Regions from separate parts of the Stackebrandtia sp. genome, predicted to be linked through region 3. Evidence: riboswitches for the same ligand, from Rfam matches in the RefSeq annotation. Region 3 holds a riboswitch; each other region holds the start of a gene.
What was found. Region 3 has a riboswitch for cyclic di-AMP ahead of VE172_RS20935 (C40 family peptidase). Riboswitches for the same ligand answer to the same signal wherever they lie in the genome.
Positions count from the first base shown of each region.

Region 1: it holds a riboswitch for cyclic di-AMP, as region 3 does, so the genes downstream of both, VE172_RS04530 (coiled-coil domain-containing protein) here and VE172_RS20935 (C40 family peptidase) in region 3, are expected to answer to the same signal.
Region 2: it holds a riboswitch for cyclic di-AMP, as region 3 does, so the genes downstream of both, VE172_RS07065 (C40 family peptidase) here and VE172_RS20935 (C40 family peptidase) in region 3, are expected to answer to the same signal.

Region 1 is NZ_DASQPW010000062.1:4,652-14,989, forward strand. Features, by position in the region: gene VE172_RS04495 (sulfotransferase domain-containing protein) at 1-503, opposite strand, end outside; gene VE172_RS04500 (hypothetical protein) at 500-1,723, opposite strand; gene VE172_RS04505 (O-antigen ligase family protein) at 1,720-3,018, opposite strand; gene VE172_RS04510 (Wzz/FepE/Etk N-terminal domain-containing protein) at 3,605-5,353, opposite strand; gene VE172_RS04515 (CBM96 family carbohydrate-binding protein) at 5,532-7,145, shown strand; gene VE172_RS04520 (MarR family winged helix-turn-helix transcriptional regulator) at 7,234-7,653, shown strand; gene VE172_RS04525 (MFS transporter) at 7,660-8,880, shown strand; cyclic di-AMP (ydaO/yuaA leader) riboswitch at 9,011-9,161, shown strand; gene VE172_RS04530 (coiled-coil domain-containing protein) at 9,180-10,151, shown strand; partial or broken gene VE172_RS04535 (hypothetical protein) at 10,170-10,338, shown strand, end outside.
Region 2 is NZ_DASQPW010000094.1:1,110-11,447, reverse strand. Features, by position in the region: gene VE172_RS07090 (ABC-F family ATP-binding cassette domain-containing protein) at 1-1,435, shown strand, start outside; gene VE172_RS07085 (hypothetical protein) at 1,524-1,853, shown strand; gene VE172_RS07080 (M91 family zinc metallopeptidase) at 1,857-3,986, shown strand; gene VE172_RS07075 (beta-N-acetylhexosaminidase) at 4,361-6,004, shown strand; gene VE172_RS07070 (C40 family peptidase) at 6,610-7,596, opposite strand; gene VE172_RS07065 (C40 family peptidase) at 7,716-8,666, opposite strand; cyclic di-AMP (ydaO/yuaA leader) riboswitch at 8,680-8,850, opposite strand; gene VE172_RS07060 (metal-sensitive transcriptional regulator) at 9,063-9,350, shown strand; gene VE172_RS07055 (heavy-metal-associated domain-containing protein) at 9,374-9,589, shown strand; gene VE172_RS07050 (hypothetical protein) at 9,590-10,338, shown strand, end outside.
Region 3 is NZ_DASQPW010000272.1:5,575-15,912, forward strand. Features, by position in the region: gene VE172_RS20920 (hypothetical protein) at 1-349, shown strand, start outside; gene VE172_RS20925 (GlxA family transcriptional regulator) at 365-1,354, opposite strand; gene VE172_RS20930 (NAD(P)H-dependent oxidoreductase) at 1,477-2,289, shown strand; cyclic di-AMP (ydaO/yuaA leader) riboswitch at 2,444-2,586, shown strand; gene VE172_RS20935 (C40 family peptidase) at 2,597-3,514, shown strand; gene VE172_RS20940 (hypothetical protein) at 3,581-4,948, opposite strand; gene VE172_RS20945 (peptide chain release factor 3) at 5,068-6,654, shown strand; gene VE172_RS20950 (TetR/AcrR family transcriptional regulator) at 6,606-7,295, opposite strand; gene VE172_RS20955 (ABC transporter ATP-binding protein) at 7,372-9,132, shown strand; gene VE172_RS20960 (ABC transporter ATP-binding protein) at 9,138-10,338, shown strand, end outside.

The sequences.
Region 1 (10,338 bases), on a different contig from region 3:
TCGGCGTCCAGCGCCTCGGCGAAGTCGGCGATGCTCTCGTAGCCGCGCGCCACCTCGTGGGCGTGCTGGGAACGGGCCCGCTCCACGGGATCGCGCACCAGGACGATCAGCTTCACCCCGGGCAGATCGCGGGCGAAGCGCTCCGCCGCCAGCGGATGGTACAAATAGTATGGACTGGACTCGAACGCCTGGGCGGCCATGCCCGTGTGCTCGCTGATCCGCATCGCGGTGGACTTGGTGGGGAAGTGGGCGCGGTACCAGGACAGGCCGTTGCCGTAGCCCGTGTCGAAGTAGTGGATTCCCTTGTGCAGGATGGGTTTCAGGATCGCGGGGTGCGCCGACAGCGCGCGGTACAGCGAGGTGGTGCCGCAGCGTTGGCCGCCGCACAGCAGGAAGCCGGGCAGCAGGCGGGACGAGGCGGTGAGTTTCCCCAGGGTGTGGGAACCCTTGTGGATAATCCGCTTCACCTGCGCGGGAATCCGATCGGATCGCAGCGTGATCATTGAAGTACCACTCCTTCGGCGGCGACGTGCCGCAGCAATGTGGGCAGCAACCAGCGCCCCAGAGCCCCCAGCGCCGCGCCCGCCTCGGCCTGACGGTCGGTGAGATAGCGGGCGGCAAGGTCCACAAGGTACAAAAGCGCGGTGGCCCTGGCGGCCGACGGCCGCACCTCGAAGGGCTCCAGCAGACGCGGAGCCTCGGACAACAGGGTCAAGACGGCGGTGGTGGGGTCGATCTCGCGGGTGACGATGTCGCGTTGCAGCGTGTAGTGCAGCGCGTCGAAACCCTGCGGCACGCCCGTGGCGAACCGCTCGAAGTCCCACAGCATCAGGCCCTCGGGGAGCATCGACATGTTCCACGGCGCCCAGTCGCCGTGCCAGGACCCGAACGTCAGCCGCTGGTCGCCGTGGCGGTCCAGCAGCTTCACGCCCGCGTCCACCAGGGTGGAGCAGTCGGGGCAGTCGCGGTCGGCCAGCACCTTCATGCGGGCCTCCAGCGTGGACGCGTAGTCGCTGTCGGCGAGCGCGACGTCCTGCGTCCCCAGGCAGCCCGACAGCTCCCGCATGGCGCGGTACAGCCGCGAGTTCTGAACGGGCATCGGGCGCCGCCAGCCCGGCAGCGCCTCCTGCACCAGCACCTGAAGCTCGCCCCAGGTGCCCGAATGCCGCACCCGCGGCACCCGCACGTGCAGCAGTCGCACCCCCTCCAGGGTGCGCAGCGCCGCGGTCTCGGCGCTCACCAGCTGGCGGGTCAGCTCGTTGGTGCCGAGCTTGGCGAAGCCGACGGTGTCGGCGCCCGAGTCCAGGATCTGGATCACGGGCTTGCGGTTCGCGCGCGCTGGTCCGATGTGGATGCTGAGGTGGACCTCCTGGCCGAGCGAGCGCCGCAGGTAGCCCGCGACGTTGTCGCCCGAGGCGTCCAGGGTCACGCGGTCGGGCAGCATGAACCGATCCAGCCGACACCACAGCGCGGCCACCGCCGCGTCCCGCTTCAGGCGCGCCGCCCGCGAGGCGGGGCGCGCGTAGCGCCGCAGAGCGGCCGCGGCCAGCCTGCGCGAATACCCGGGCACCAGGAGCCTAGGGGTGCGCAGGTTCGGGATCGCGATGTACGCCGTCGTCGCGCGTTCACCGCCCGGCCCCGGCCCGTACAGCAACCGCGACATCTCGGTCAGGTACACCGCGCGCCGCTTCTTGTCGTCCCTGGTGCTGATTCGCGAGCTCATGCCGCGCCCCCCGCTTCCCCCAAACGTGCGTCCCGTTCGTTGCGCCACAACAGCGCGTAACACAGCATGGTCACCACGAGCGGCGCCACCAGCGCGTTGTAATAGAACATGGACGTCAGTGACATAACCATCACAATGGAACCAACGATCCCGATGGCGGAGTGGTCGCGGCGAAAACGCCACAAGATCACCCCGAAGAACCCCACGTAGAGCGCGCCGCCCGCGATCCCGTGGGCGAACAGCACCTGCCACAGCTGGCCGTTGCCGCCCAGAGTCCTTCCGCCGCAACGGGGACAGCTGTCGGTGGGGCCCACCGCGATCGAATCCCCCGAGCCCGCCGTCTGCCGCGTCGAACCGAAGCCGAGAACGGGCGAGGAGGGCAGCTTGGACATCGCCTGCACGGTGGCGTAGGTGCGGCCGTCGTCGGAGTGGCCGTTGGCGGCACGCACGGCCACCACCTGGCCCAGCGGCGTCACGGCGATGGCCAGCAGGGCCACGGCGGTGACGGCCACCAGGCCCACCAGCGGCCACCAGCGGCCGATGATCCCGAGGCGGACGGCGGCGAGCACGCCCGCCACGGCGAGGTTCAGCCACAGGCCGCGGTTCATGGAGTAGATCGCGGGGACCAGCGCGATCGCCAGCGTGGCGTACGCGAAAACCTTCGCCTTGGCACCCACCCGAAAGCTCAACACCGCCACGGCCAGCCAGGGCGCGGTGATCGCCAGCATGTTGCCCCACGTATTCGTGTAACCCCACGGGGCGGCGGGGCGCGGGGTGTCGTAGCCGAGGAAGTTCATCACCTGCGCGGCCTGCGGGTGCACAAGGGATTGAACGAAGTTGTCGCGGTCGAGGCTCGCGGGCAGCAGGGCCTCCAGCGGCGACGTGAACTCGAAGGTTCCCGCGACGGTCCCGACGATGCCGCCGACCACGGTGATGACGGCGGTGGCGGCGAACAGGTTGATCAGCGCTCGACGCGAGAACTCGCGCTCGGTGAGATTCACGGCGTACAGGCAGATGACGCTGACGGACACGTACCCGACGATGCGAAAGCCCGCGCCGAGGATCAGGCCGCTGGAGTGCGGCGCCAGGGTCCCCTCGGGGTGGAGCCCGATGCCGATCAGGCTGACCACGACGATCCCGCAGAACACCAGCCACACGCCGAACCCCGGCGGCACCTCCACACTTCGCCTGCGCCACAGGGACACCGCCATCGGGACGGCGGCGACGAAGAAGATGACCCCGCCCAGGCCCAGTGCCCACCACAGTGGAAAGAACAACAGCAGCCACGTCAGCACCGACCCCGGCCCGCGCAACGGAATCCCCGCCCAACTCGGGCGGGGGGACCAGTTCGTCGAGCTCGGCGTGGCTAGCCCTGGACCACGGGGCGTCCTGCTGCTTCGGGACCGCCCGTTCGCCAGCGTGGTGGGAGAGTCCTCCGTGGACGTGGAGCGAGCGGCGGGGCCTGTGGCTTCCGCACGTGAGGTGGCGGGTCGTCGCCCGCGGGGTGCCCTGTCGCTTCGGGACCGCCCGTTCGCCAGGGTGGTGGGGAGATCCTCGGTGGACGCGGTGCTGGGGGCGGGGCTTGTGGCGTCTGCGCGCGGGGTGGTGGATCGCCGTCCTCGGGGTGTCCTGTCGCTTCGGGACCGCCCGTTCGCCAGGGTGATGGATGAATCTCCTGTGGACGTGGACGTGGACGTGGACGTGGACGTGGACGTGGACGGGCGGGAGGGCGTGGCGTCGGTGGGTGGGGGAGCGGACTCCCCGACGGCGCTCAGCGCCTGGCCCGAGGACGCCGAGGCTTCGGGGGAGGCCCCGTCGCCCGCGACCGATGTTCCTTGGGCGCCAGGGGATCGCTCGGCGCCCGCCGCGTCGGGCGCGGTGCTACTTCGCGGGCTCAACTCGACGCCCGCGTTTTGCCGCGCCCGCCTTGGGGCGCTGGTTGGCGGTCTTGGGTTGGGGGGCGTCGGTGATGGTCAGGTCGTCGGTGACGATCGGCAGCGACTCGGTCGGGGTGTCGTCGGGCGCCAGCTCGTCGGCCTGGCGGGGGAGCACGGCGCGGGTGCGCTCGCGGTGCTCGTCGGTCACCTCGGCCTCGGTGTCGGGGACGGACAGCGGCTCGACGGCGGTGCGCGGCGCGGGGGGCAGCACGACGGCGCCCACCAGCGGGGCGTCGATGCGCCGCATCGCCTGCACCGCTTCGGAAACGTCGGCGACGCGGTCGAGACCCGACTCGACGACGAGCAGGACCGCGTCGGCGTCGGAGGCCAGCAGCTGGGCGTCGGCGGACACCGACATCGGCGCCGCGTCCACCACCACATAGGATGCCTTGTCGCGCAGCGCCGTGTAGACGCCCGCGATCGCCTCGCGCGACGGGCCCGCCGCGTTGGCGCAGCCGCCCGCGCCGACCACGTTGAGCAGCGGGTAGCGGGCCGCGCGGTGCATGGCGTCGTCCACCGCGACCCGCTCGGCCAGAACGTCCGACAGACCGGGAACGGCGGGCGCGTCGAGCTGGGACGTCAGGGTGATGGGGCCGCCCGCGTGGGCCGCCACCGCCACCGTGCTGTCGCCCGCCCGCGCCATGGACACCGCCAGATTCGCCGCGACCACACTGGACCCCGAGCCCGGGGCCACCCCCGCCACGACGACCACGCCGCGCGGCTCGTCCAGGGTCGCGGCCACCTCGTGGCGCAGCTTGGAGAACAGCCGACCCGCGGGACCGAAGGCCGCGAACACGTCGGTGCCGCGCGGCTGGGCCCCGCGCGGCAGGTTCATCAGGGCCTCGACGCCGCAGCGCCGCGCCAGGTCGTTGGCGCGCCACACCCGCACCGAGAAGCGCTGGCGGGCGGTGGCGGCGGCCAGGCCGAGCAGCGCACCGATCAGCCCGCCCGCCGCGATGTCGGTCGGCAGGTCGGGGGAGACGGGGCGCGAGGGCCGGTGCGCCGCGCTGATCACGCGGCCCGAGCCCACCGAATCGGACGCCGAGCGCAGCTGCCCGTTGCGCGCCGAGGCGTTGGCGATCTCGCTGTCCAGGACGTTGCGGTCCTTCTTGGTGTCGGCGTATTCGCCGCCGGTCTTGTCCAGCTTGCTCAGCTTGTCGGTGAGGGCGGCGCGCTGCGACTGCATCTGCGCCAGGTCGTCCTCGCCCGCCTTGAGCTGCTCGGTGAGGCGGGAGCGCGCCGAGTCGGCGCGGTGCTTCAGGTACGCCGCGGCGAAGGCACGGGCGCCGTCGCGGGCCTCGTCGGGGTTGTCGCCGACGAAGGCGATGTCGAGAATGGAGGTGTTGGGCGGCACGGTGGCGCGCACCCGGGCCACGAGCCCGTCGGGGTCGGCGTGGTTCAGGCTGTCGGCGGCGATGTTGGCCACGGCGGTGGACGTCACCAGCTGCGCCTCGGTGTCGAGATTGATCTCCGACTTGTTGGAGCGCTGGCCCGAGATCTCGGAGTCCTCGGCGCCCGTCGGCTGCACCTGCACGGCCGCCTGCGATTCGTACTCGCGCGGCGCCACCGTCACGTACCCGATGCCCGCGGCCAGGCCCGCCACGACGCACACCAGCAACAGCCAGCGATGACGGCGGAGTACGTCCAAATAGTCACGAAGGGATGCGGACTGGGTCGAGGGGACTGCGTTCACCGTACGCGGCGGCCTTTCTGAGTGGTCGTTATTTGGACAACGACGATCAGCGACAAAAGGTCACGGGCTGGCCACAGGGGATTTTGTGGGGGAAATCGGCGTGTTCTATACACGTTTGTCCATGGATGGTGATCCTATGAAAGAGGAGGTGAGACGGGAAATGCTGGATATACCCCGGGTGAAACGAGTGGCAGCGTGGTCGACGGTCGGTGCCGTGGCGGTGGCGGGCTTCGGAGCCGGTTACTCCTTCGGCGCGTTCGACGGACTGAGTAGCGCCTTCGAGGGCATGCCCGCGAGAGCCAGTCAGGTCGTCTCCGACGCCGACACCTATACCTCCTCGGCAAACCCCGACACCAACTACGGAAGCCAGCCGAACCTGCAGGTGGGCGGCGGCAGCGCCGGCGTGCAGGTCGGCTACGTCCGCTTCTCCCTGTCGGCCTCCGAGGTGGAGCAGCCCCTGCGGCTGCGGCTGCCCGTGGAGCAGGTGACGCACTCCGACCTGGTGGAGATCACCGTGGTCAATCCACAGTGGGACGAAACCCGGCTCACCGCCGCCGATTCGCCCCAGCTGGGCAAGGTGATGGACACGCAGCCCGTGCGCGCCGGCGACACCGAGGTGCGTTTCGACCCGATGCGGTTCTCCGCGGGCGAGGTGTCCTTCGCGATCACCACCCCGGCGCCCGCCCACTACATGTCCTTCCGCTCCCGCGAGTCGACGGTGGACCAGCCGAGCCTGTTCGCCGACGAGCCCGCGCCGGGCGCCACCACCCCGTCCCCCGGCACCTCGCCGGCGGTGCACGGCGTCGAGGCGTCCCACGAGGACAAGGCCGGCTGCGCGGTCGGCCCGAACCTGGTCCCCGACTGCGGCGCCCTGCTCGGCGTGGCACCCGGGGCGCACGCCTCGGGCTCCAAGACCACCGCGCTCACCCGCTTCGAGCAGGCGACGGGGCGGAGACAGGACGTCTTCCACACGTACCACAGGGGACAGTCCGAGCTGTTCCCCACGGCCGACGAGACGCGGACCGCCAGCGACCCGACGAACCCGCGCGCCCTGTTCGTCAACTGGAAGCCCACCGGGGCCAGCTGGGCCGAGATCGCCAAGGGCGATCCGACCATCGACGCCTTCCTGGACAAGGTGGGCGCGCACGTCGCGCGCGACTTCGGAGACCGCCCGTTCTTCTTCACCGTCCACCACGAACCCGAGGACAACGTCAACCCGGACCCGAACTCCGGCTACACCGCCTCCGACTACGCGGCGATGTATCGGCACGTCATCGAGCGGCTGCGCGCGGCCGGGGCGACCCACATGATCTCGGTGATGGTCTACATGGCCTACATCAAGTGGACCCAGGAGCCGTGGCACGACCAGCTGTACCCCGGTAACGACGTGGTCGACTGGATCGCCTGGGACACCTACGGCTACAGCGATCCCGGCTACGGCAACGGTGACTTCGCCGAGCTGGTGGACCGGGTCGGCAGCCACGGCCAGAGCTGGCCGGGCTTCTACCGCTGGGCGGCCGAGAAGTTCCCGTCCAAGCCGTTGATGGTCGCCGAGTGGGGGGTCTGGTATTCGTCCAGCAGCCCCCAGCACCAGGCGGACGTCTTCAACGGGGCGGTGGCCCAGATGGCGCACTTCCCGCGGCTGAAGGCGCTGGTGTACTTCGAGTCGTCCAGCGCCGAGGGGCGGGATTCCCGGGTGGACATCAACTCCGGCAGTCTGGACGCCTACCGGCGCTTCGCCGACTCGCGGCCGTTCTCGGTGAATCTCACGGTGCCGGGCGCGACGAAGTAGGGGTGTGTCGCGGTAGACCTTGTGCCCGGACCGCGTCGGCGATATAGTTAGCTCAGCTAATTAGTTTAACTAACTATCTGGAGTCTCCGTGGACACCCGAGAACTCGCCGCCGACGTCAACCAGACCCTGCGCGACGCCATTCTCCTGCTGCGCCGCGTCTCGGCCGACGCCGACATCTCGACGCCCCGCCTGGCCGTGCTGGGCTCGCTCGCGGAGAACTCGCGCCGCATGAGCGAACTGGCGCACGAACACGGCGTCCGACTGCCCACCATGACCGCGCAGGTCAACCGCCTGGAACGCGACGGACTGGTCGAACGCGGCCGCGGCGACGACGACGCCCGCGTGGTCACCGTGGCCATCACCGAACGCGGGCGCGAAGCCCTGCGGGCCGGACGGGCCGTGCGCATCGACTACCTCGCCGAGCGGCTGTCCACCCTCACCGCCTCCGAACGCCGCGCCATCGCCGCGGCCCTGCCGGCACTCGCCCGATTGAGCAAAGGAGCCTGACCTCACATGTCCTCCCACCCCCAAAACGCCTCCGGCGGCATCCTGCGTCAGCCCGCCGCCGTGTGGGCCACCGCCTTCGCCGCCGTCGTGGCCTTCATGGGCATCGGCCTGGTCGACCCGATCCTGCCGTCCATCGCCAAGGGCCTGAAGGCATCGCCCAGCCAGGTGTCGCTGCTGTTCACCAGCTACTTCGCCGTCACCGCCGTGGCCATGCTCATCACCGGATTCGTCTCCAGCCGGATCGGCGGCAAGAAGACCCTCCTGATCGGACTGGGCATCGTGGTGGTGTTCGCGTCGCTGTCGGGAACCTCCGACAGCGTCGCCGAACTGGTCGGTTTCCGGGCCGGATGGGGACTGGGCAACGCGATCTTCGTGGCCACGGCGCTGGCCGTCATCGTCGGCGCCGCCTCCGGCGGGGCCGAGGCCGCCATCCTGCTGTACGAGGCCGCCCTCGGTCTCGGCATCTCGATGGGGCCGCTGGTCGGGGCGCTGCTGGGGGACTGGCACTGGCGCTTCCCCTTCTTCGGCACCGCCGCCCTGATGGCCATCGGATTCATCCTGATCGCCACGCTGTTGCGCGGCGAGACCACCTCGCGGGTCAAGACCCGCCTCACCGACCCGCTGCGCGCCCTGGCCCACGGCGGACTGTCCACAACGGCCATCGCCGCGGTGTTCTACAACTTCGCGTTCTTCACCGTCCTGTCGTACACCCCGTTCGTCCTGGGCATGAGCGCCTACGGCATCGGCGCGGTCTTCTTCGGCTGGGGCGTGGCCGTGGCCGTCAGCTCCGTGTTCATCGCTCCGCAGCTGCAACGCCGCATAGGCTCGGTCAACACGATGTACGTCGCTTTGGGCCTGCTGGTGATCTGCCTGACCGGCATCGGTCTGTCGGGCACCGCCGGCGTCGTCACCTTCACCGTGCTGACCGGCTTCGCCATCGGCGTCAACAACACCGTGTTCACCGAGGCCGCCATGGAGGTGTCCGACGCGCCGCGCCCCGTGGCCTCGGCGGGCTACAACTTCGTGCGCTGGGCGGGCGCCGCCCTGGCCCCGTACATCGCCAGCAAGCTGGGAGAGGACATCGACCCGGTCGTGCCGTACCTGCTGGGTGCGGCCTGCTGTGTGGCGGGCATCGTGGTGCTGGCGGTGCGGCGCTCCCACCTGTCCACCTTGGACGAAGTGGACGTCGATCACGACTACCACGACGCCGAAACCGTTGCCGCGTAAGAGCGCGTGCTGTAACCGACACGGGCAGTATTGTTGCCGATTCGTGATCGCCGCCTTGTCCCGCTGGAAGCGACCCGCTAGGGTGGCCTGGGGCCGCCGCCCGATTGCCGCCGCACCCGGCGCAGGCAACGGCGGCCCACCGCCGAGTCATCCTCCGGGATGAGCCGGGGACCCACCGCCTCGCGCCCCCGCGAGGACCGGGGTGAATCCGCGCCACGCGCGGTAGGGCAGTCTCGCAGCCCGAACCCGACAGCTAACTCGGTAGGCGGACGAGACGAAAGCGCACTTACGTGAAGCGAATGGCCACCCGATTGCCGCTGGTGTTGGCGATTATCGCCGCCCTCGGCCTGCTCGTCGGCCCGGTGACCTCGTCGCCGGCATACGCCGACGACGAAAAGGTCAAACTGAACAAGAAGCTCGAAGCGGCCAACAAGGACTACGTCAAGGCCAAGAAGAAGGTCGAGGCCGCCAACAAGCGCCAGAAGCGGCTGCGCGCCGACATCGCCCGGGACAAGAAGCAGATCGACAAGCTGTCCGACGACATCGGCGACTTCGCCGAGGCGATGTACATGAGCGGCGGGCTGTCCACCGCCACCGCGGTGCTGAGCGCCGGCTCCCCCGACACCGCCATCGACAGCCTGTCGACGGTCAACTACCTGGGCGAGCAGAGCGCCGGCGGCCTCAACAAGTTGAAGGCCGCCGCCGAGGACCTGGACGCCGCGAAGGACTCGCTGGCCGACCAGATCGACGCCGCCAAGAAGGCCGCCGCCAAGAAGAAGAAGGCCAAGGAGAGGGCGCAGGCCGCCGTCGACAAGGCCAACGGCGGGCCGAGCTCCGGCAGCGGCGGGGCCGCCTCCCCCTTCCCCGGCGGCGGATCGGGCTGCTCCGAAAACGATCCGACCGGCACCGGCGGTTGCGTCACCCCCCGGATGCTGCACGCCTACAACGAGGTGCGGAAGGCCGGGTATACCCGCTACACCAAGTGTTGGCGGCAGGAGAGCAGCAGCCAGGGCGAGCACGGCTTGGGCCGCGCCTGCGACTTCTCGGTGTCCACCGGCGGTTTCGGCGGCGTGGCCAGCGGGGGCGACAAGGAGTACGGCAACAATCTGGCGGGTTGGGCGGTGAACAACGCGTCCGCCCTGGAGATCTATTACGTGATTTGGTACAACCGAATCTGGATGGCATCAACCGGCTGGGCGGACTATTCCAGCGGCCACACCGGCAATCCGTCGCAGGACCATACGAACCACGTCCATATATCGGTCAACTGACTCCAGAAAGACTCGTGCGTGACTACCCCCATCGGACGCCGCTTGACGGTGCTTATGGCAGTGCTGTGCGCTTTGATCCTGATCCCCTTCGCCACCCCCGCCTACGCCAAGGGCGAGGGCAGCGTCAGCAAGAAGCTGGACAAGGCGATCGAGGAGTACGTCAAGGCGCAGGACACCCTGGAACACA
Region 2 (10,338 bases), on a different contig from region 3:
GCGCGAGTCCGAAAAGCCACTGTGGAGGCTGGCGCTCGACCTGGCGCCGCCGCGGTTGCGCGCGCCGGGGGAGCGGCTGATCGCCGCCGAGGCCGACCTGGCCGCGACCGAGAAGCGCGGCAAGTACTCGACCTCATCGGAGAGGGCGCAGATCGCGTACGCCGATGCCCTCAGCGCCTGGGGCGACGGCGGCGGGTACGAGTTCGAGGTGTTGTGCGACACCGTTTCGGTGCTGATCCTCGGCAAGCCGTGGGAGGAGACCAAGGACCGTCCACTGAAGACCCTGTCGGGCGGCGAGCAGAAGCGCTTCGCCCTGGAGCTGTTGCTGCGCGGCCCCGACGAGGTGCTGCTGTTGGACGAGCCCGACAACTTCCTCGACGTGCCCGCCAAGCGCGAGCTCGAACGGCGCATCACCGAATCCGACAAGTCGATCCTGTTCGTCTCCCACGACCGCGAGGTGCTGGCCAACACGGCCGAGCGCGTCGTGACCCTGGAGTCGGGGGACGTGTGGATTCACGGCGGCGGGTTCGCCACCTGGCACGAGGCGCGCGTCGCGCGGCACGAGCGCCTCGAGGAGCTGCGGCGCCGCTGGGACGAGGACCACCAGAAGCTCAAGGACCTGGTGTTGATGTACAAGCAAAAGGCCGCCTACAACTCCGACATGGCCTCGCGGTACCGCGCCGCCCAGACCCGCCTGGCGAAGTTCGAGGCGGCGGGGCCGCCGCCGCTGCCTCCCCGCGACCAGGACATCAAGATGAAGCTGCGCGGCGGGCGCACGGGCAAGCGCGCCATCATGTGCGCGGGGCTTGAGCTGGAGGATCTCACCTTCCCGTTCGACCTGGAGGTCTGGTACGGCGACCGCGTGGCGATCCTGGGCGCCAACGGCACGGGCAAGTCCCACTTCCTGCGGCTGCTGGCCCAGCTCGGCGACGGGCTCGGCATGGAGCACGAGAACCTGAAACCCGTGAGACACAACGGTTCCGCCCGGCTCGGCGCCCGCGTGGTGCCGGGGTTCTTCTCGCAGACGCACGACCGCCCCGAGCTGGCCGAGCGCACCCTGCGCCAGATCCTGTGGGAGGCCGACGACAACCGTCCCTCCCTGGACCGATCGGCCGCCATGAACGCGCTGAAGCGCTACGAGCTCACCGACTCCTCGGAGCAGACCTTCGGCACCCTGTCGGGGGGCCAGCAGGCGCGGTTCATGGTGCTGCTCTTGGAGCTGTCGGGCGCCACCTGCCTGCTGCTGGACGAGCCCACCGACAACCTGGACCTGGCCAGCGCCGAGGCCCTGGAGGAGGGGCTGAAGTCCTTCGAGGGCACGGTCCTGGCGGTGACGCACGACCGCTGGTTCACCCGCGGCTTCGACCGCTTCGTCCTGTTCGGGGGCGACGGCGAGGTCACCGAGACCGACGAACCGGTGTGGGACGTGAGGTGACGCCGCGCGCGGCAAGGTTCTGACAAGGTGGGCGCGCCAAGGTTGGTCGCGAAGTCTTCCTCCGCTCCCCGCCCCCTTGGAGTTCCTCGTGTCCCACCCCCCGGGCGTCCTCGACGCCGATCCCGTGGCCCTGGCCACCCTCGCCACCGAGTGCGTCGAGCACGGTTCCGACCTGCGCGACACCGTCACCGGTGCCCGCCTGGTGATCGTCGTCCCGCCGACCGCCTTCGGCAACTCGCCGGGCGCCGAATCACTGGGCAATGCGTACGACAGGCTGATCGACGCCTGCGGCCTGGCCATGGAGGGGATGGCCGATGTCGTGGAGTCCGACGCCGACAAGGTGCTGGGCATGGCCTTCGCGTTCAGGCAGCAGGACGAGGCCAACGCCGCCAACGTGCGCGACGCCGGGGCGGTGTGATCGATGACCCGCAATGACGACATCGGCGGCGCGTCGGCCACGCCCATCCGGGTTCCCGCCAAGCTGTGGCGCCTGGACGCCGACCCCGCCAAGCTGACCGAGGCCGCGAACATGTGGCGGTACCTGGACAAGGACACCACCGACATCGGCGAGGCGCTCAACGGCTCCGCGTCCAAGGTGTACAACGCGGGCTGGCAGGGTGCGACCCGCACTTCCTATGAGCCGCATCAGAAGTCGCTGTCGCTGAGCATGATCGCGGCGGGTTCCCACGCCGCGGACGCGGCCTCCATCATGGACGCCGTCGCCTACGTGGTGAACTCCTCGGGGGTGCGGTTGTTCGAGGGGTTCGGCAGGATCACCGCCGCCGTGCCGAGTTCCGCCGGCGACGACATCGTGACGTTCCTGCCCACCGACGACGACCAGAAGGCCAAGGTCTTCGCCGCGGTGGCCGAGGCGCGCACGATCCGCTCCGACCTCGACGCCGCCCTGGCCGAGCACGCCGCGAGCCTCGGCAGGACCGCCGAGGCCTGGACGGGCCTGACCAACGGCATCCCGCGGCTCGCCGCGGTGCCCGAGGGCAAGGCGGGAACCCTGCAGCTCGCCGACGGCATCGTCGTCGTCTACTCGGGTGCGGGCGACGACAAGGTCGAGGTCAGGACCGACGGCGACGGCCACACCGTCGTCATGGTCAACGGGCGCGAGAACAGCTTCCTGCCCAACGAGCGGGTGTTCGTCCGGGGTGGACAGGGCAACGACACCATCTCGGTGAAGGCCAAGGGGGACCTCCCCGTCACGGTGCTCGGCGGGGACGGCGACGACAAGGTCACAGTGGACGGTAACGGCACGGGCCACACGGTGATCACCGGCGACGGCAACGACACGGTCGACGCCTCCGACGGCGACCACACGATCTCCACGGGCTCGGGCAACGACGTCGTCAACACCAAGGGCGGCAACGACACCGTCTACACGGGCTACGACCGCGACACGGTGAACGCGAAGGACGGCGACAACACCGTCTCCACCTCCACCGGGGACGACCGGGTCACCACCGGCGGCGGCACCGATCGGATCTACACCGGACCCACCGAGAACGATCCCGCATACCCCGGGAAGCACTGGGACGAGGTGCACAGCGGCGGCGGTGACGACACCATCGTCGGCGGCAGCGGCAGCCAGGAGATCTACGGCGGCGACGGCAACGACACCGTGTACGGAGGCGACGGCGAGGACTACGCCGACGGCCAGAACGGCGACGACAAGCTGTACGGCGGACAGGCCAACGACACCCTCTACGGCCTCAACGGCAACGACGAGATGTACGGCGGCGACGGCAAGGACTACGGCGAGGGCGGCCAGGGCGTCGACGCCATCAGCGGCGGCGGCGGGGACGACGCGCTGTCGGGCGGCGGGGGCGACGACAGGCTGTACGGCGACGGCGGCGACGACGTGCTCTACGGCGGCCAGGGCCGCGACGCCGCGATCGGCGGCGACGGCGACAACACCGCGTACACGCAGCCCGACGACAACGTCGCCGACGCCAGGTCGGTGCGCGTCGACATCAGCCCCAACAACCACGCCTACGACGTCAAGGGCGGCGACGACTTCAAGACGCGGGTGCAGGCCGACCTCGACATGATGGCCGCCTCGCCCCGGGGACAGCAGATGCTGGACGAGATGGCCCACACGCACACCGATCCCCGCATCGAGGAGCTGAAGAACGACCACAATGGATATGCTCTTCCCCGGGACAAGCCCCTGATTCGCTACAACCCGGCGTTTCGATTGGACTCCGAAAGCACGCCGTCGTCCGTGCTGTTCCACGAGATGGCCCACACCTACGACTTCACTCACAACAATGTGGACGAAACGCTGTACGTCGACCGCGACCACCCCGACTCGATCTACCACGACGACACCGACAACCATCGCGACGACGGGTACTACACGGCGACGCCCACCATCGAACGCCAGGCGGCGGGACTGCCGATCGACGTCGACCACAATCCCGACACCGCGCCGCGCATCGACCCCGATCACCGCATCGAACTGACCGAGAACGGCATGCGCCAGGAGCAGGGCCGCGACGCCCGCCTGGTCTACGGCTCCGCCCACCAGCCCACCCGCGGGTAGGGTCGCCGCCGCGTCGAAGATCACGAACCCCTTGAGAGGCAAGCGGTCTCCTTATAGACGCGATATGGACGATCGCGTTAACGTTGATTAACACCATGGTGTAGGTCCGCGCCTGTCCTTCCCGTGCAGCGCCGCGGACCCACGCGCCGTTCGGCCCTCCGTGAGCCGACCGGCGCCGCCCGCCTCGGCCGTCCCCCCGTGCCGCCGAGGCGGGCCACATTCTTGTTGGGGCCGTTCACACCCCGGGCACCGCCGGGCCGCGGGGAACATTTCGGATTCTGAACAAAATCCATTCGGATGTTTCCTTAGTCCGGCGCGGTGCCGTACGGTGTCTGAACTCCTCTTCCGTCTCGAGTCCTGCGAGGTGCCCGCCGATGGTCGTGCAACTGATACCCCAGCCGAAGTCCGTCACCGAACACGCCGGGCCGCCGTTTCAGCTCGACGCCCGCGCCGTGATCGTCGCCCGCGGCGAGGCGGTGGACGCCGCGTGGCTGCTGCACGGATACCTGCACGCGGGCACCGGCCTGCGGCTGGCCGTGGTCCCCGACACCCCGGCGGGACGCACCGTGATCAGCCTGGATCTGGCGGGGGAGCGGCCCGAGCCGGGCACCGTCGCCGCCGAATCCTACCGGCTGTCCACCGACGTCTACGGCATCCGCGTCGTGGCCGGGCATCCGGCCGGGCTGCTCAACGGCGTCCAGACCCTGCGCCAGCTGCTGCCCGCCGACACCCTGCGCGCCGCGCCGATCGACGCCGGGCCGGTCACCGTCCCCAGTGTCTCCGTCGACGACGAACCGCGCTTCGCCTGGCGGGGGCTGATGCTCGACGTGGCCCGCCACTTCATGCCCAAGCCCTTCCTGCTGCGGATGATCGACCTGGCCGCGCTGCATCGCCTCAACGTCATCCACCTGCACCTCACCGACGACCAGGGCTGGCGCCTGGAGGTACCCGGCTGGCCCCGGCTCACCGAGATCGGCTCCTGGCGCGACGAGACCATCACCGGCCACGCCCGTGACACCAAGGGATACGACGGCACCCCGCACGGCGGCTACTACACCGCCGCCGACCTGCGCGAAATGGTCGCCTACGCCGCCGCCCGCAACATCACGATCGTCCCGGAGATCGACCTGCCCGGCCACGTCCGCTCGGTGCTGGCCGGCTACCCCGAGCTCGGCAACACCGGCGAGTCCCAGCCGGTGGCCACCACCTTCGGGGTCTTCCCCGAGGTGCTGGCGCCCACCGACGCGGCGCTGCGCTTCGCCGCCGACGTCTTCGACACCGTCTGCGACATCTTCCCCTCCGAGCACATCCACATCGGAGGCGACGAGGTGCCGCGCACCGAATGGCGCGACAGCGCCGCCGCCCGCGCCAGGGCCGCCGAGCTGGGCCTGGACAGCGTCGACCACATCCAGTCCTGGTTCACCCGCGAGTTCGCCGAACACCTGGGCGCCAAGGGAAGGAAGATCATCGGCTGGGACGAGGTGCTGGACGGCGGCGCCCCGCCCGACGCGGTGATCGCGGTGTGGCGGGACTTCTCGATCGCCGCCAAGGCCATCGAGAAGGGACACCGCGTCATCGTGATGCCCCACGACGCGGTGTACCTCAACTACTACCCGTCGACCTCGCCCGACGAGCCGCTGCACATCTTCATGAACACGCCGCTGGAGAAGGTCGCGGCCTTCGAGCCGGTGCCCGACACCGCCGACGACGCCGCGGTGCTGGGCGTCCAGGCGGCGCTGTGGAGCGAATACCTCCCCGAACCCTCCGATGTGGAGTACGCCGCGTTCCCGCGGCTGGCGGCGGTGGCGGATCTGGCCTGGTCCCTGCGCGCCCAGCGCGAGGAACACCCGGTGGCCGACCGCGTGGCGACCCACCTGGCCCGGCTGGACGCCCTGAGCGTCAACTACCGCCCGCTCGGCGGCCCCCACCCTTGGCAGCGTGGCGGCACCGGCGCGCGGGCCCGCTTCGACTTCCGGCCGTCGGCCGCGGACGAGACCCGCGACCTCCCCGGCCGGTAGCCGGGCACCAAAGTGGCCGGGAACCCCTGGAGGGGGCACCCGGCCACGGTCGCGGAACTAAGGGACGGACGGCAGCGACGGCGCGCCCGGGACGCTCGGCACCGACGGTACGCCGGGCACCGACGGTACGGACGGAACCGACGGCGCGCCAGGCACCGAAGGCAACGGGCATTCGGTTGACGGCGTCGTCGGGTCCTTGGCGTGTTTGGCGTCGCCGGTACCGCCGGCGTCCGCCGGCGCCCCGCCAGTGTCCGCCGGCGCCCCGCCAGTGTCCGCCGGCGGCGGAGACGTGTCGGACGGCGGTGTCGGGCAGTTGGGCAGCGACGGCGCCCCCGGCACCGAAGGTACGCCCGGTACGGATGGCACGTCGGGCACCGACGGCACGGACGGTGCCGCCGGTTCGGCCTGCGCCGCGGTCGATGTGAGCCCCAGTGCCGCGATACCCACGCCGCTGGCGATCAACAGTCCCGCAATGGTGCGTGAGGTGACCCTCATGTGTTCCCCCTGGATCCTCGCGAATCACGCGTGGTGATCTGTCGATTTTCACCGTAGGTGACTTCGGACACTCGTGTTTCGCGAATCGGGGATCCGGTCGTTACCGACGCTCAGCCCGGGCGCCCGTAACCGACGATCGGTCCCTGATCGATGGTCGCCACCCGCACCGTCTGCCCCTCGTTCGGGGCGTGAATGATCTTGCCGTCGCCGACGTACATCCCGACATGGTGGATGTCGGAGTAATAGAACACCAGGTCCCCGGGCTGGAGCTCGCCGCGGCTCACGTGGGCGATCGTGGCGTACTGCGCCGAGGCGCTGTGCGGCAGGCTCACCCCCGCCGCACCCCAGGCCGCGCTGGTCAGCCCGGAGCAGTCGTAGCCCGGGTTGCCGGTGCCTCCCCATTGGTACGGGGCACCCAGCGCGCCGTTGGCGTAGCTCACCGCCGTGGCGGCGGCACCGGCGCTGCCGCCGGGGACCGGGGGAGCCTTCAGCCCGGGCGTGTCCTGATAGCCCTGTCCCATGGCGTTGTCGCGCAGCCGGCGCAGGGACGCCTGGTCGGCGCGGATCGCGGCTTCCTTCTTGTGCTTGCGGGACTCCAGCCGGGCGCGCTCGCTCGACAGGTCCTTGATCTTCGCCGACTCGGTGTCCAGCAGCCTGGTCGCCTCGGTCAGCCGCGACACCTTGGTCTCGCGGTCGGCGGCCAGATAGTCCAGGGTCGACATCCGATCGGCGAGGTCGTCGGGCGTGGCGCCCACGAACGGCGTCACCGTCACCCACGGCCCGCTCTCGTACAGGGAGGCCGACAGGTCGCCGACCTGGCGTTCGGACTCCCGCACGCGATCGCGCAGCGGCGTGATGGTCTCGCGGTCGGCGGCGTGCCGCTTCTTGAGGTGATGCAGCTTGTCGACGGTGTCGTCGTAGTCCTCGACGATGGCCTCGAGCTGCGAGGATGCCTTGTGGACTCGAGATTCGAGTTCCTTCATGGACGGCTGGGCGGAGGCGGTGCCCGCGTCCAGCAGCGTCATGGCCGCGCCGATGAGGCCGGCGACGAGCAGCGACGCCACCGTACGGCGATGAAATTGGGAAACGGTCGACATGACCGTGCTCCTGTGGGTCCCCGGGGGTGGTGACACATGCAGGGGTCAGCAGCTAGTGAGCGTACCACCACGCCCCCGGGGAGTCAGCGGCCGGATTCGGTTCCGGTAGGGGGAAGCGGCTAGGACGGACGCCCGTAACTGTTGATCGGCATGTCGTCCATGTTCGCCACCTGGACGTTTTCGCCCTCCTGCGGCGCGTGGACGACCTTGCCCTCACCGACGTACAACGCCACGTGGTGAATGTCGCCGTAGTAGAACACCAGGTCGCCGGGCGCCAGCTCGCTGCGCGAGACGCTGGCGGTCTCGTTGCGCTGCGCCGAGGCCTGGTGCGACAGGGAAACGCCGGCCTGCCGCCAGGACATCATGGTCAGACCCGAACAGTCCCAGGAGCCCGGACCGGCGGCGCCGTAGCTGTACGGCTCGCCGATCTGGTTCTCGGCGTAGGCGACCACGGCCTTGGCGTGCCCGGACGGCGGCGGAGCCGTGCCGCCGGAGCCGCTGCCGATGCCGTACTGGTCGCGCAGGTCCTGGAGGTGGTCCACCTCGGCCTGGATCTTGCCGCGCTTCTTGCTGATGTCGGACTTGGTGTGTTTCTGGTCGTCCTTCAGCTCCTCAAGGCTCTTGCGCTTCTCCTTGAGGTCCTTCACCGCGCCGATCTCGTCCGCGACATCGGCGGCCTGGGCCGCGTTGATGGCGCCCAACACGGAGATGCGCTTGAGGGCCTCCTCGGGGGAGTCGGCCAGGGCGCTGCCGGTGGCGGTGAGGTGGTTGCCGGAGGTGTAGGACTCGTAGGCGATGTCGCCCAGCAGGTCCTTGGCCTTGCCGGCCTCCTTCTCGAGCTTCGGGAGGTCCTTCTTGATCTTGCTGATCTTCTTCTCGGTGGCCTTGAGGTCTGCCTTGGCACCGTTGTACTTCTCGGTGATCTTCTCCAGGTCGTTGCCCTTGTCCTTCAGTTCCTTCTTGACCTCGGACAGCGAGGAGGGATCGGCGGAGGCGGGGGCGGACGCGGGGACCGTCACGAACAGCAATGTGGCGGCTGCCGCGGCGATGAAGGCGAAACGCTTGTTCACCGGCAGTCGTGCTCCTTCTTCCTTCAACCGCCTACCGGGTTAGCTGACGGGTTCGGGCGGGAAGAAGCACATCTCGATCGCCCTACCATCGACCCGCCGTTTTCCACAGCGGACCGTCGGATTCACCCCGGGGAACCTGGGTCCCCGGCTCGCCGCTCGCGCGGCGACTCGGCGGTGTCTTCCGGTGCCGCCTGGAATGGCGAACGGGGGTCCGGACATGACAGCCCCCAAGACTAGAGGGGCGCGGCGAGGATCAGCAAGGTCTGGGAGGCTGTTATTTGCCCTGCGCGGCAAGATTTTTCCCCGAAACAACACTGCGGTGTCGGCGGTTTACGCAACGATGTCAACGGTGGCGGTTTTTACCCCCAGGGGGTATAGTGAGCGACGGAGGTTTTCATGACCGAGTACTGGTATTCCACGGACCGTGACGCGCTACTCAAGCGGCTTCGCCGCGTCGAGGGGCAGGTACGCGGTATCCAACGCATGGTCGACGAGGACACCTACTGCATCGACATATTGACCCAGATTTCGGCGGCCAACAAGGCGCTGCAGGCGGTGGCGCTCAACCTGCTGGAGGGACATCTGGGCCACTGTGTCGCCGAGGCGACCGCCAAGGGCGGTGACGAGGCCGCCGAGAAGGTGAAGGAGGCGTCCGAGGCGATCGCCCGGCTGGTTCGCTCATAACAGTCGCAAATGGAGGAAAGATCGTGACCACCCGGACCTACAAAGTCACCGGAATGACCTGCGAGCACTGCGTCAACGCGGTCAAGGGCGAACTGTCCGAAATCGACGGCGTGACCGCCGTCGACGTCGACCTGGCGGCCGGCGCGGTGACGGTGACGTCCCGCGAGGCGCTGGAATCCGACACCGTCGGTGCCGCCGTGGACGAGGCGGGCTACGCGTTGGCCGGTACCGTCGACTGAGTGAGGCTTCCGAAGCTCCCCGAAGCGCTGCATCGCTACGCGCCGATCATCGTCGGCGCCGTGGTGGCGGCGCTTCTGGTCGGCGTGGGGGTCGGCCGGCTCTCGGCGCCCATCAAGGACACCGCGAACCCGTCGGCCTCCGGCACCACCGGCCCGCCCTCGGTGGCGCCCGACGGCCACATCCACGGCATGGGCTCGATGCCGGGCATGGGCGGCGCCGGAACGCCCGGGGTCGGGGGCCAGTCGCTGTCGGAATCGGGGTACACCCTGGTTCCCGGCCGCACCAAGGTCTCCGCCAGCCCGAAGCCGCGCCCCTGGACCTTCAGCATCATCGACGCCGAGGGAAAGCCGGTCACGAAGTTCACGCGGGTGCACACCAAGCTGCTGCACCTGTTCGTGGTGCGCCGCGACATGACCGGTTTTCAACACATTCACCCGAAGCTGGATGCCAAGACGGGCAGGTGGAGCATTGACATCCGCTTTGACGCCCCCGGGACGTGGCGGGTCATCGCGGACTTCGCGGTGAAGACGTCCAAGGGACCCGTCGGTCTCGCGTTGGGAACCGACGTCACCGTTCCCGGAGAGTACGAACCGAGGTCGCTGCCCAAACCGTCCACCAACGACTCCGTCGACGGCCTCAAGGCGAGCATGGAGTTCAAGCCCAAGATCGGCGTGTCCGAGCCGCTGCTGTTGACGGTCACCGCGCACGGCAAGCCCGCCGAGATCCAGCACTACCTGGGCGCCTATGG
Region 3 (10,338 bases):
CCTGTTGATGGGGTTCGGGCTGCTATTGTCTGAGGCGTTCTTCATCGGGCTGGTGGTACTGGCGTTCGCGATCCCGATGATTCTCGTGCTGTTGGTGTCGTGGCTGCTGTCGGTGCTGTTCGCGCCGTTCCTGCTGCTGGTCGGGCGCAAGGTGGTGGCGTACCGACTGGGCTCCGACAGCGGTGCGGGCGTCGACACCGACGACCGCACCTTCGCGATTCGCCGACCCCCCGAGTTCAAGATCCGCCGCTTCGTGGTCGCCAGCGACGACGACGCCCAGCGCCTCATCGCGGACCTGAGGGCGCGCCTGGAACGCGGCGAGGGGATTCCCGCGACCGAGCCGAGTTAGCCAGGCGGGGACGCCTCAGCCCGCCAGCGCCTCCTGTCCGCGGAACGTGTTGCGGTACGCCCGTGGCGAGACCCCAAGGGCCGCATGCAAATGCTGCCGCAGCGAGGTGCCCGTCCCGAAGCCCGCGTCGATGGCGACCCTGTCGATCGACAGGTCGGTGGTCTCCAACAGCTGCCGCGCGCGTTCCACCCGCTGCTGGGTGAGCCACTGCTGGGGCGACATGCCGACCTCCTCGCGAAAGCGCCGCGTGAAGTTGCGGGTGCTCATGGATTCCCTCGCCGCCAGCTCTCGCAGGGTCACGGGGCGGTGCAGTTGGGACAGCGCCCAGGCGCGGGCCTTGGCCGTGGAGGCGGAGCGGGGTTCGGGGACGGGGCGGGCGATGAACTGCGCCTGGCCGCCGTCGCGGTGCGGGGGAACCACGGTGCGGCGCGCGATGTCGTTGGCGACGGCGGTGCCGAAGTCCTTGCGCACCATGTGAAGGCACAGGTCGATGCCCGCGGCCTCGCCCGCCGAGCTCAGGATCCTGCCGTTGTCCACATAGAGCACGTCGGGGTCGACGTCGATCCGTGGATAGTGCCGTCGCAGCTCGTCGGCGGCCTTCCAGTGGGTGGTGACGCGCAGGCCGTCGAGCAGTCCCGCCTGGGCCAGCACGAACGCGCCCGTGCAGATCGAGGCGACGCGGACGCGGCTGGGCAGCGCCGCCAGGGCCTTGGCCAGGGTGGCGTTGCGGGCGAACGACTCCTCGTCCTCGTAGGCGGCGGTGACCACCACCGTGTCGGCGTCGGCCATGATGTCGAGCCCGTGGGCGACGTTGATGCTGAACTCGTTCTTGGTGGTGACGAGACCGGGCTCGGGCGTGCAGGTCAGCACCTCGTACAACGGTTGGCCATCGGGCGATTCCGCGTCGCCGAAGATCTGGTGAACGATGCCCAGCTCCAGGGGCAGCAGCTCGGGGCGCACGGCCACGGCGACGCGGTGGCGCCCCGTGTCACTGAAACCAGTCATGGCCCGATTCTTTCACATGTTGTCTATCGAGCCAATGGTTTGTGGCGCCGAACCCGCGCATGCTCGAGCTGACGACGACAAGCGGACGACGAACCAGCGACCAACCACGAAAGGCCCACGCCATGAAGGTGCTGTGGATCTACGCCCACCCCGAGCCGCGCTCCCTCAACGGCTCGCTCCGCGACGAGGGCATCGCGACCCTGCGGGAGCTGGGCCACGACGTCCGCCAGTCCGACCTGCACGCCATGGCGTGGAACCCCGTGGTCTCACCCGACGACTTCACCGCCCACACCGACGAGCGGCTCGTCGTCGGCGAAGCCCAGGAGCGCGCCCACGCCACGGGCACCCTGAGCGCCGACATCCGCGCCGAGCAGGAGAAGGTCGAGTGGGCCGACGCCCTGGTCGTGCAGTTCCCGCTGTGGTGGTTCGGCATGCCCGCGATCCTCAAGGGATGGTTCGATCGGGTGTTCACCCAGGGCTTCGCCTTCGGCGTGGCCAACCCCGAAACGGGACGGCAGCGCCGCTACGGAGACAACACCCTGTACGGCAAGCGCGCGATGGTCATCACCACCTTCGGCGCCCGCGCCGCCAGCATGGGGCCGCGCGGCATCCACGGCGACATCGATGACCTGCTGTTTCCGCTGCATCACGGCATCCTGTGGTACTCGGGCATCGCCGCGCTGGAACCCTTCGTTGTGGACGGAACCGCGCGGTTCGGCGATACCGAGTATGCGCTGCACGTCAAGCGGTTGCGGGAGCGTCTGGAGAATCTGGACGGTGACCCGGCGATCGCCTACCGTCACCAGGAGGGCGGCGATTACGACGCCGATCTGACGTTGCGTCACGACATCGCGACCAGCCAGTATGGATTCGAAATCCATCGGACGGATCGCCCCGTCACTCACCGTGATTCCGTTGCGCCGAAACAAGAGTAGCGACACCGTCACCCGAAACGGCTGTGGCGTGAGGGTAGGAGTGCCCGCTATGGGCTGTGGGACTTTCCACGCAACCGTTGGCACCCGGTAAAACCCCACGTAGATTCACCCGGGCCCGCCGGGCACCCCGTGTGTCCACCCCCGGACACCACCCGCGCGGGAGCCGCCGAATCACCGCTTGGTGAACCGGGGACCCAGGTCCCTTTTGGGGTGAATCCTCCGAATCCCCTTGGAGGTAGGGCGATCTTCCCGCCCGAACCCGTCAGCTAACCCGGTAGGCGGATTGTGGAAGAAAGGCCACCCGTTCGTGCCTAAAACCATGCCGTCCTGCCAGGACGGGCACAACCATCCCCACCGAAAGTCCCGACGCGGCGTATTCGCCAAGTCGGCCGCCCTGAGCGGCGTCGCCTGCGCGGCGGTCGCCACGATCCTGGCGTTCCCCGCCGCCTCGCACGCCGACCCCGGTCTGGAGCAGCAGCTCAAGTCGGCCAAGGCGCACCTGAAGGACGCCAAGTCCACCCTGTCCCACCTCAAGCACGAGCGCGGCGACGCCCAGCATCGGGTCGCCGCGGCGAACAAGGTCCTGGACGACACCGACGCCTCCATCACCGACGTGTCGGCCGCCATGGACGACAAGGACGCCGCGTTCGACAAGCTCAGCGACCTGGTCGACTACTCCAGGACCGCCGCCGCCGACCGCAGCCACACCGAGGCGCTGCGCGACGCCACCGCCGATCGCGTCGACTCACTCGACGACAAGATCGCCGACGCCAAGCACAAGGTCTCCGACCTGACCGCCAAGCGCGACAAGCTGGCCAAGAAGCTGGAGGCCGCCTCCGCCGGGGGCAGCGGCAGCGGCGAGGCCGTGGCGGGCGCGGGCTCGGGCGGCGGCGCCACCGCGGTGGCCTTCGCCAAGGCCCAGCTCGGCGAGCCCTACGTGTTCGGAGCCTCAGGCCCCGACTCCTGGGACTGCTCGGGCCTGACGATGATGGCCTGGCAGCAGGCGGGTGTGTCGCTCAACCACGGCAGCTTCGACCAGGCCGACGAGACCCAGTCGATCTCGCGCGACCAGTTGCGGCCGGGCGACCTCATCTTCTACAACGGCGGCGAGCACGTCGGCATCTACATCGGTGGCGGCAAGGTGATCCACGCCCCCACCGAGGGCGACGTGGTGAAGATTTCCCCCGTGGACATGATGCCGCCCGAGGGTTTCGGCCGTCCCTGAGGCCAGCCCCGTGGGTTCTATTTCCGGCAGGGGGCGGGCGCGCGTGTGGCGCGCCCGCCCCCTGCCCTACCAGCTCGTCACCAGCAGATGGTTGACCGCCAACGCGACCACCGCCTGTGCGCCCAGCCACCAACGCGCACCCCGTGCGGGCAGCAATGCCGTGGCGGGCAACAGGAACACCGCGAAAGGCAACCAGATCCGTTCGGTCTCGGCCTTGCTCATGCCCGACAGGTCGGCCAGCAGCAGCGCCGCCAGCGCCGCCAACACCAACCACGCCAGGCGATCCCCGCTCGACGCCCGCGACGGATGACGCAGCCGCCGCACCGCCGGGGCCGCCCGTCGCAGACCCGCCACAGTGGCCAGACCCACGATGATCACCGTGCACGCCAGGTTGGCCCACACGAAGTACCATTGGGGACGGTCGCCGCCGTATCCCTGGTAGTAGCGCGGCACCAGCGTCTGATAACCCTCCCACCACCAAAAGCCCGCCACCGTGAACGCGGCGGGAACCACCAGCGCCCCCAGAACGGCCCAGCCCCCCGCGACCAGGGCGGAGGTGGGCTTCGAGGCCGAGGCGCCGTCGCCGAGGCGGGCGAGGATGAACGCCACCACCGCAATCGGCCCGAACAACGTCAGACCGTACGACAGGTAGCACAGTAGACCGTACAGCAGCCCGCAGCCGAGCGCCCAGTACCGGGAACCCTTGGCCGCCAACGCCGCCATCGCGACCGTCCACGCCGCGACGCCCGCGAAGTATCCGTCGGCCGACACCCCCGTCCACACCGCCGCGGGAACCAACACCGCGAACGGCGCCGCCCGCCGCGCCAGCGACTCATCGGCCACACGCGACACCGCGATCAGGACGGCCGCCGCCGCGCTGGCCCCCACGGTGATGCACCATGCCGCCGCCCACGTGCCGCCGCCCAAACCGATGCGGTCCAACGCGACGAACGTCAACGTCGCCCCGGGCGGGTGCCCCGCCACGTGCGCGGGCCAGTGCCCCGGCGAGTCGATGAGGATGTGGGAGGTGAAGCCCCGCAACGCTTTCGGGATGTCCGCGAACCTGTCGACCGCCCGCAGATACTCGTTCTTGGTCTCCAGCTGCCCCGCCACCCCCTTCCATCCGTCCACAAGCGCCAACGACCAGATCCAGGCCATGGACGCCACCCACGCGGCCACCAGCACCGCCCGCCACGGCAATCGCCGCGCGAGGCTCGGGCCGTACGCCACCACCGAGGCGCCCACCACCAGCGCTAGCGGCGTCCCGATGTCGGCGTGCGGCTCCCACACCGCCGACAGCGGCGGCCAGTTGACGTGCAGCACGTCGTCGCCGTTGACGGCGACACCCACCACGGCCGCCGCCGCGACCAGCACCACGCCGACCCCCGCGGCGATCAGGTCGCCCCGACGCGCGGGGCCCAAGACGAAACGCACCCCCGAACGCTAAGCCGTCCGGCGCCGGAAGGAGGCATCCCGTCACACTTCCTTAATGTCGGCGTCGCCGCTGGGCTAGGGTTGCGTGGTTTGAGTTCAGGTTAAATTCAGGGGAGCCCATGTCCAGCAACACCGTGGCGGAGGCCCGCAGACGGCGCACCTTCGCCGTCATCTCTCACCCCGACGCGGGTAAGTCGACCATCACCGAGGCCCTGGCGCTGCACGCTCAGGTGATCGGCGAGGCGGGCGCCGTCCACGGCAAGGGCGGCCGCAAGGGCGTGGTCAGCGACTGGATGGCCATGGAGCAGCAGCGCGGCATCTCCATCACCTCGGCGGTGCTGCAGTTCGCCTACCGCGACTGCGTGGTGAACCTGCTCGACACCCCGGGCCACGCCGACTTCTCCGAGGACACCTACCGCGTGCTGACGGCCGTGGACTGCGCGGTCATGCTGCTGGACGCCGCCAAGGGCCTGGAACCCCAGACGCTGAAGCTGTTCGAGGTGTGCCGCCACCGCCGCATCCCCGTCATCACGTTCATCAACAAGTGGGACCGCCCGGGCATGGACCCGCTGGAGTTGTTGGACGAGATCGAGTCCCGCATCGACATCAAGCCGACGCCGCTGACGTGGCCGGTGGGCGTGGCGGGGGAGTTTCACGGGGTCATCGACCGCCGCGACGCCACGATGGTCCACTTCGAACGGACGCCGGGCGGTACGCGCCAGGCGATCGAGGAGGTCGTGTCCGACGACGAGGCCGCCAAGCGTTACGGCGCCGACTATTCCCGCGCCCGCGAGGAGGTCGAGCTGCTGGACGCCTCCGAGGCCACCCACGACCAGAAGCTGTTCCTGGACGCGGTCACCACGCCCGTCCTCTTTGGAGCGGCCGTGGCCAACTTCGGTGTCCGCCAACTGTTGGACGTCCTGATCGATCACGCCCCCGCCCCCGAGCCGCGCGTCGACACCGGCGACCACCCGCGCGAGCTCGACTCGGCGTTTTCGGGTTTCGTGTTCAAGATCCAGGCCAACATGAACCCCGCGCACCGCGATCAGGTCGCGTTCCTGCGGGTGTGTTCGGGGAGGTTCGAGCGCGGCATGGTCGTCACCCACGCCGAGTCGGGCCGTCCATTCACGACCAAGTACGCGCAGTCGATGTTCGGCGCCGCCCGCGACACCATCGACGAGGCCTTCCCCGGCGACGTCATCGGTCTGGTCAACGCCACCAACCTCGGCATCGGCGATTCGCTCTTTGTGGACAACAAGGTGGTGTACCCGCCGTTGCCGTCGTATGCGCCCGAGCACTTCGCGCAGGTGCGCTGCGACGACACCTCCAAGGCCAAGCGCTTCCGCCGCGGCATCGCGCAGCTGGACGCCGAGGGCGTGGTGCAGGTGCTGATCTCCGAGCAGCGCGGCGACGGCGCGCCCGTGCTGGCGGCCGTGGGCCCGATGCAGTTCGAGGTGGCCGCCGCGCGGCTGCGCGGCGAGTTCAACGTCCCCGTCACGATCGACAACCTGCCGTACTCGCTGGCGCGGCGCACCGACGCCGACAGCGTCCCGATGCTGCGCGGCGCCCCGGGGGTCGAGGTGTTCACCCGCCAGCGCGACGGCGCGCTACTGGTGGGCTTCCCGAACCGTTGGCGCGTCCAGACCGTCCAAAATGATCAGCCGCACGCCACCTTGGAGCCGCTGCTGGCGGACGCGGGTTCCTGACGCCGCATCAGATGTCCCATGCCGTCCTCCAGCCAGGAGAAAGCCTGATGCACCTTGGCCAGGGACCGCTTCTCCATGGCGTCGACGTCGAAGGTCACGCCCTCGCAGAACATCTGGCGGAAGTTCTCCACGAACACGGTGTGGGTCGCCTCCATGATCGTGTTGGCCAGGAAGCGCGCGGTGAACTCCTCGGCGCCCTCGTCGACGAGCGCCTCGGCCAGCAGGTGCTTGGCGTGCTCGCGGTGGCGCATGCTCCGCAGGGCCAATGAGGGGTTTTCGGTGATGAGTTTGCGCACCCGTTTCATGATCGGGTGATTGGTCAACCCGGTCATCGGGTGGTGCCGCTTGATCAGGTCGATCATGTGCTCGTGGACCACCTGGAGCGGGGTGGTGCCGACGGGTCGTTCGCGCACCAGCCGTGCGGGCTCGGACAGCATGTGGGCGCCGCGGCCCACGACGATGTCCTCCTTGGTGGGGAAGTAGTTGAACACCGTCTTCTTGGAGACCTCGGCCGCCTCGGCGATCTCGGCGACCGAGACGTTGTCGAATCCGCGTTCCTCGAACATGTCCAGCGCGATGTCGGACAGCCGCTTGCGCGTCTGGTCCTTCTTGTGTTCGCGCAGGCCCTTCCGTTCTTCCATGATCAAAGTCTACCAGGTGTACAAGTCGTCTAGATATAAATTTGCACCCGGTGTAATTCGCTGCTACGGTTCACCCATGTCCCACCCACCCATACCCAATGGCAGCCTGCGGGCCGTGCTGCGCGGAAGGCTGCGCCCGTACCGCGCGACGATCGTGGTGATCACGGTCCTGCAGCTGGTGCAGACCCTCGCCATGCTGTTCCTGCCGACGCTGAACGCCAACATCGTCAACAACGGCATCGCCACGGGCAACACTGGCTACATCCTGTCGCGCGGCTCCGTCATGCTCGGCGTCACGCTGCTGCAGGTGATCTGCGCCGCCTCGGCGGTCTACCTGGGCGCCAAGGTTTCCATGTCCCTCGGACGGGACCTGCGCGGCGACGTCTTCACCCAGGTGCAAAACCTCAGCTCCCGCGAGGTCAACGGCCTGGGGGCGCCGACCCTGATCACCCGCGTCACCAACGACGTCCAACAGATCCAGACCCTGCTGTTCATGCTGCTGACGCTGCTGTTGAGCGCGCCCCTGATGGGCGTCGGCGGCCTCATCATGGCGGTGAACCAGGACCTACCGCTGTCGGGCGTGTTCCTGGTGGCGATTCCCGTGCTGGTCGCGGTGGTGAGCATGATCATCCGGCTGGTGATCCCCACGGTGCGCACCATGCAGCGCCGCATCGACGCGGTGAACCGGGTGATGCGCGAGCAGATCAGCGGCATCCGCGTCATCCGCGCCTTCGTCCGCGACGACCACGAGAAGCGGCGCTTCGGCGAGGCCAACGACGACCTGATGCGGGCGGGCCTGCGGATGGGACGCATCCAGGCGTTCTTCGGCGCCAGCGCCCAGACCGTCGCGGGCCTCACCGGCGTCGCGGTGGTGGCGTTCGGCTGGCCCAGCCTGGCCGACCAGAGCCTGAAGGCCGGGTCGCTGATCGCCTTCCTGAACTACAACGGACAGATCCTGATGGCGGTCATGATGTCCATGAGCGTGTTCATGCTCGCGCCGCGCGCCAAGGTCGCGGCCGGGCGCATCCAGGAGGTCTTCGACACCGAATCCAGTGTGCGCGAACCGAAAGAGCCCAGGCGCCCCGCCGAACCGCGCGGCGACCTGGACCTGCGCGGCGTCACCTTCGGCTACCCCGGCGCGGAGGAACCGGTGCTGTGCGACGTCGACCTGATCGCCCGCGGCGGCCAGACCACCGCCATCGTCGGCTCCACCGGCGCCGGCAAGACCACCCTGATCCGGCTCATCGCCCGGCTGATGGACGTCGACAGTGGATCGGTGTCCGTCGACGGCGTCAACGTGCGCGACATGGACCGCGCCGGTCTGGCCGAGTGGATCGGTCTGGTGCCGCAGAAGGGCTACCTGTTCTCCGGAACCGTCGCCTCCAACCTGCGCTACGGCGACCCCGACGCCTCCGACGCCGAACTGTGGCGGGCCCTGGACATCGCCCAGGCCCGCGACTTCGTGGAGGCCATGCCCGACGGCCTGGACACCGCGATCGGCCAGGGCGGCACCACCGTGTCGGGCGGACAGCGCCAGCGCCTGGCCATCGCCCGCGCCCTGGTCGCCAAGCCCCGCATCTACCTGTTCGACGACTCGTTCTCCGCGCTGGACAGCGCCACCGACGCCGCGCTTCGCGCCGCGCTCGACACCCACCTGTCCGAGGCGACGCGAGTCATTGTGGCCCAACGGATCTCCACGATCCGCGACGCCGACCGCATCGTGGTGCTGGAAGCCGGGCGCGTCGAGGCCACCGGCACTCACGCCGAACTGCTCAAGACCAGCCCCACCTACGCCGAGATCGTCGGCTCGCAGCTCACCGTCCAGGAGGCAGCATGAGTTTCATGGGGAGACCCGCCAAGCCCGCCCAGCCCTCCGACCTGCGCGGCACCGCCATGCGGTTGCTCAAGTCCATGCGGATCGACACCGGACGCGTCGCGGCGATCGTGTTGTTGGCGATCGCGGCGGCCGGCTCGACCGTGGCCATGCCGACCCTGCTGGGCCACATCACCGACGTCGTGCTCTACGGCGTCAAGCACGGCGGCGTCGACGTCGCCGCGGTGTGGCGGCTCCTCGCCGTGGCGGCGATCCTCGGGGTGGCCGGGGGAACCTTCACCGTCCTACAGGGACGCACCATCACCTCGGTGGTGCAGGGCGTGGCGATGCGGATGCGACGCGACACCAACGCGAAGCTGTCGCGGCTTCCCTTGAGCTACTTCGACACGGAGTCCCGCGGCGAGGTGATGTCGCGAACCACCAACGACATCGACAACCTGTCGCAGAGCATGCAGATGATCATGCAGCGCGTGGTCGGCTCGGCCCTGGCGCTGGTGGGCACCCTGGTGGCGATGATCCTGCTGTCGCCGCTGCTGGCGGTCATCGTCCTGGTGACTACGCCGTTCACCGTCTGGCTGGCCAAGTCGATCGGCAAGCGCGCCCAGCCGCAGTTCAAGAAGCAGTGGGCGGCGACGGGAAAGCTCAACGGGCACGTCGAGGAGATGATCACCGGCCACGAGCTGGTGACGGTCTTCGGCCGCCGCGACGACGCCATCGACACCTTCGCCGGACACAACGGGGACGTCCGCGACGCCAGCGTGCGCGCCCAGTTCGTCTCGGGCCTGATCTCCCCGGCCATGACCTTCCTGGGCAACATCAACTACGTCCTGATCGCGGTGGTCGGCGCGCTGCGGGTGGCCTCGGGAACCATGACCATCGGCGAGATCCAGGCGTTCGTCCAGTACGTCATGCAGTTCAACCAGCCGATCACCACGATCGCGGCGATGGCGGGCCAGATCCAGTCGGCCATGGCCTCGGCCGAGCGGGTCTTCGAACTGTTGGACGCCAAGGAACAGGGCTCCGACCCCGAGGAACCCGCGAATCCGCAAAGGAACGGTGGCCGGGTCGACTTCGTGGACGTGTCCTTCCGTTACAAACAGGACGAGCCGCTGATCGAGGACCTGTCGCTGACGGTGGAGCCCGGCCGCACCCTGGCCATCGTCGGGCCGACGGGGGCGGGAAAGACCACCCTGGTCAACCTGCTGCTGC